DNA from 2 places in the Rhodococcus kronopolitis genome. Region 2 is predicted to be linked to the other one. Evidence: riboswitches for the same ligand, from Rfam matches in the RefSeq annotation. Region 2 holds a riboswitch; the other holds the start of a gene.
The links. Region 2 has a riboswitch for thiamine pyrophosphate ahead of thiO (glycine oxidase ThiO). Riboswitches for the same ligand answer to the same signal wherever they lie in the genome.
Positions count from the first base shown of each region.

Region 1: another riboswitch for thiamine pyrophosphate. It lies ahead of ACFO6S_RS01485 (purine-cytosine permease family protein); the one in region 2 lies ahead of thiO (glycine oxidase ThiO).

Region 1 covers NZ_JBHSFO010000001.1:335,916-338,298, reverse strand. The annotation lists gene ACFO6S_RS01495 (ABC transporter ATP-binding protein) at 1-386, opposite strand, end outside; gene ACFO6S_RS01490 (ABC transporter permease subunit) at 402-1,223, opposite strand; TPP riboswitch at 1,389-1,499, shown strand; gene ACFO6S_RS01485 (purine-cytosine permease family protein) at 1,491-2,383, shown strand, end outside.
Region 2 covers NZ_JBHSFO010000008.1:72,289-74,671, reverse strand. The annotation lists gene ACFO6S_RS14240 (NUDIX hydrolase) at 1-395, shown strand, start outside; gene thiE (thiamine phosphate synthase) at 431-1,132, opposite strand; TPP riboswitch at 1,158-1,269, shown strand; gene thiO (glycine oxidase ThiO) at 1,266-2,339, shown strand; gene thiS (sulfur carrier protein ThiS) at 2,370-2,383, shown strand, end outside.

The sequences.
Region 1 (2,383 bases), on a different contig from region 2:
GCGTCCCGGCGGTGACCGAGCCCCACCTCGTCGAGTGCCCGGACGGCCTTGGCGTGTCGGCCGGCCCCGCGCCTGCGGTCGGGCACACCGAGTTCGACGTTGGTCGCCACGTCCAGCCAGGGCACCAGTCGTGGTTCCTGGAAGGCGACGGTGGGTCGGCCGTCGGTGACCACCTGCCCGGTGTGCTCACCCGACAGTCCGGCGAGCACCCGCAGCAGGGTCGACTTGCCCGAGCCGCTGCGGCCGAGCAGCGCCACGATCTCGCCGCGCGGGATCTCGAGGTCGACCCCGTCGAGGACGGCACGACCGTCGAAACTCTTGCGCAGACCGGTGATTCGAGCGGCAGGGGTGGTGGGGGAGGCGGGGAGAGTGAGGGTGGAAGTCATGACGGGTGCTCCTTGTCAGCGGGAGGCGGCCGGTTGCCAGCGCAGTGCCCGCAACTCGAACCAGCGCACGATCGAGTCGGTGACCAGCCCGAGCAGTCCGTAGACGAGCAGGCCGAAGATGACGATGTCGGTCCGAAGGAACTCGCGGGCGTTGTTCACGAGGTAGCCCAGGCCCTGACCGGCGTTGATCTGCTCGGCCACGATCAGCGAGAGCCACGCGATGCCCAGGCTCTGCCGCAATCCGACCAGGATGTTCGGCAGCGCGCCGGGGAGAACCAGTCGTCGCAGGCGTTCGAGGCGGGTCAGCCGCAGCACCCGGCCGAGTTCGAGCAGCTTCGGGTCGAGTTGGCGGATTCCCGAATAGGTGTTGAGGTACAGCGGGAATGCGACCCCGAGCGCGATGAGGTAGACCTTCGGTTCCTCGCCGATGCCGAACCAGATGATGAACAGCGGGATCAGTCCGAACAGCGGCACGGTGCGGAGCATCTGCAGCGGCGGGTCCAGCAGGTACTCGCCGAACGAGCCCAGACCGGCGACGGTGCCGCACACCACGCCCAACAACGCGCCCAGCGCGAAGCCGAGGAGCACCCGCTGGCCCGAGACCGCGAGGGCGTCGGCGAGCGCCCCGGACCGGTACACCTCGAGACCCGCGGCGGCGATCACCGAGGGCGCGGGCAGGACCTTCCCCGAGAGCAGGCCGGAACCGCTGCCGATCTGCCAGGCCAGCAGCAGGGTCAGCGGCGCCAGTGCCCGCAGGAAGCCGCGACGCCGGTACAGCGGCACGGACGCGGCGGGCGGCCGGTCGCGTGCCGTCGCGGACGCGGTGGTCACGGACATCGGGTTCCTCCGTTTCGGGCCGGTCCGACCCGACCGGCGGGACCGTTGCGTCATCCTGCGCGGGCGCCTTCCCACTGGGAAGGGTTGAAATCAGCGCGAGCTGATGTGCCGGACTGCGGACCTGGGTTCGGCTTGGACCACCGGGCCCGTTCGGCCTATGGTTGGCCCGTCCAGCACGGGAGCCCAGGCAACGTAGGGCTGAGAGGGAGCACGGCTGCTCCGACCGTTTCACCTGATCCGGGTCATTCCGGCGTAGGGAGCAGCGCGATGTCCGTCGTACCGTCACGTCCGTCCGAGGTGGCAGGCCCAGCCCAGCCGTCGGAACCGTCCTTCACCCTCGACGAGGCCCCCGTCCGGACGCTGGGCCTGGCGTCCCAGATCGGTCTGTGGGGCAACCTCGGGATTTCGCTGCTGCTGCCGGTGGCCGCGACCTTCGCCGTGCTGCAGGGACAGTCGCTGCTGGCGACCCTGCTGGCCGTGGTGGTCGGCGCGGTGATCGGTTCGACGCTGCTCGGCCTGTGCGCCGCCGCAGGCGCCACCGTCGGCGCTCCCGCGATGGTGATGATGCGCGGGCTGCTGGGCGCCCGGCTCTCGGCCCTGCCGACGATCGTCAACCTGGTGCAGTGCGTCGGTTGGGCCACCTTCGAGGTGTTCGTGATCGCGGAGGCCGCCGCCCGGCTCACCGGCTGGCAGCGCTGGCCGTTCGTCCTGCTCGGTGGCGTGGTGGCCACCGCGATGGCGCTGTGGCCGCTGAAGGTGGTGCACATCCTGGCGCGGTACGCGGTGTGGGCGGCGCTGGCGTCCACGGTCTACCTGTTGGTGAACGTGCTGATGAAGGACCTGCCGTCACTCACGGACGGCAGCTTCGCCGGGTTCTGGTCCAGCGTGGACCTGGTGATCGCGATGCCGATCTCCTGGGTGCCGCTGGCCGCGGACTACGCCCGGCACTCCAAGTCGCCGCGGGCGGCGTTCCTCGGCGCCGCCGTCGGGTACGGCGGTGCGACCGTCGCGTTCTTCACCCTCGGCGTGCTGGCCTTCGTCGCGTTCGGGCTCGAGCCCGGCTTCGACGTCATCGGCAGCCTGCTGGTGCTGCCGCTGGCCGGGGTGGCGCTGCTGATCCTGCTGATCGACGAGGTCGACGAGGCCTTCGCGAACATCTA
Region 2 (2,383 bases):
CCAATGTCCTGGGCTCGCGCCCGAACGGCTGGTGGCGGGACCGGGTCGGGGCCACCGGCGCACTGCTGGCCGAGCTGGCCGCGGCGCTGCCGCGGACCATCGAACTGCCCGGCGGCGGGTTCGGCTGGCTGCCCAGGATCGAGGCGGTGCTCGAGGGGCAGGCCAGCGAGGTGGCCGACACCGACGCCCGGGTGCCGGTGTACGTGGCGTCGGGTAGCGGGGACGACGCCTTGGCGGCCCTGGCCGGCGCCGGGGTGCCCGCGGGTGGCGCGGTGCTCGCGGGGGTGGACACGCACCTGACCGCGGTGGTCACCGCGGACCGCGGGCTGCGCGAGCGGTTGCCCGAGACGGTGCTGCGGCTCTCGCCGTCGACCGTGCTCGGTTGGCTCGACTGACCCGGCCGCTCACCCGCCGGGTCGGCCGGGGTCGGTCAGCGGGCGTTGCGCGCCAGGGCGTCCGCCAGCGACCGGGCGGCCGCCTGCGGGTCGGCGGCCTCGGTGATCGCACGGACCACCACGATCCGCTCGGCGCCTGCGTCGAGCACCGCGGGCAGACGCTCCTCGTCCACGCCGCCGATCGCGAACCACGGCCGGACCGGGTGCGAGTCGGCGGTGCTGCGAACGAGCTCGAGGCCCGATGCCGCCCGGCCGGGCTTGGTCGGTGTGGCCCACACCGGTCCGGTGCAGAAGTAGTCGACGCCGTCCTCGATCGCGGCGAGCTGGGCCTGGGCCCGGCTGCCGGTGGAGCGGCCGATCACCACGTCCGGTCCGAGGATCTGTCGGGCGTAGTGCACCGGCAGGTCGCCCTGCCCGAGGTGCAGCACGTCCGCGCCCGCGGCCAGGGCCAGGTCCGCGCGGTCGTTCACGGCCAGCAGCGCGCCGTGCCGACGGGCCGCGGCGGCCAGTTCGGCCAGCGCGCCGAGTTCCTCGCGGACCTCCATGCGTCCGTACTTCTGCTCACCCGCCGAACCCTTGTCGCGCAGTTGGATGATGTCGACGCCGCCGGACAGCGCCGCCTCCGCGAACCGTGCGAGGTCACCGCGCTCCCGACGGGCATCGGTACACAGGTAGAGCCGGGCGCTCGCCAGGCGTTCTCGGGGGGTCGGTGGCTTACCGGAATGCGGGGGGTGCACGCGCACAACGGTAGTCTGGTGACGAACAAAGTGACACGGGAGTCCCGGCGAACGCGGGGCTGAGAGGGGGCCCGCGAGCCTCGACCGTCATACCTGACCCGGATCATGCCGGCGCAGGGAGTGAGGTGGAGTGGTGAGCAGAACTCTCGCGGTGGTCGGCGGCGGCGCGATCGGGCTGGCGGTCGCCTGGCGGTCCGCGCAGGCGGGCTGGAAGGTCACGGTCCACGACCCGGCGGTCGGCTCGGGTGCGTCCTGGGTGGCAGGCGGCATGCTGGCCCCGCTCTCGGAGGGATGGCCCGGCGAGGACACGCTGCTGCAGGTCGGCGCCGCGTCGCTGCAACGGTGGCCGGACTTCGGCGGCGAGCTCGCGGCGTTCGCCGACGAGCCGCTGTTCACCTCGCACAGCTCGCTGACGGTCGCGCTGGATGCGGCCGACGCCGCGGACCTGCGCACCGTCGCCGAGTGGATCGAGACCCAGGGGTACCGGCTCGAGCTGCTGGGCCGGGCGCAGATCCGGGCTGCGGAGCCGTCGCTGGCCCCCAACATCCGGCTGGCGATGCTGGCCTCGACGGAGTCCGCGGTGGACAACCGGGTGCTGGTGCGCGCGCTGCGGCTGGCCTGCGAGGCCGCCGGGGTGGCGTTCGTGACCGAGTCGGTGCGCTACCCGGAGGCGCTGCCCGCCGACCAGGTGGTGGTGTCGGCAGGCACCGGCGCGGCCGCCCTGTGGCCGGGGCTGCCGGTGCGCCCGGTCAAGGGCGAGATCCTGCGGCTGCACCACCGGCCCGGGGTGGCCCCGGCGCCCACCCAGACCATCCGCGGCAGCGTGCACGGCAGGCCCGTGTACCTGGTGCCGCGCGGCGACGGCCTCGTGGTCGGCGCGACGCAGCACGAGTCCGGGCTCGACACCCAGGTGACCGTCGGCGGGGTGCGGGACCTGATCGCGGACGCCCAGACCCTGATGCCGAGCATCGGCGAGTACGAACTGCACGAGACCGCGGCGGGCCTGCGGCCGATGAGCCCGGACAACCTGCCGATCATCGGCCGGGTGTCGGAGAAAGTGGTGCTCGCGGCCGGGCACGGCCGCAACGGCATCCTGCTCACCCCGCTGACCGCGGACGCGGTGGTCGCCGAGCTGTCCGGCGCGACGCTGCCCGAGGCCAAGTACTGCACGCCGGACCGCTTCGGCCCGACCGGCCCCGCCCACTGACCTGTTCCCTCCACCGACAATGAGGAATTGATGACGAACATCCC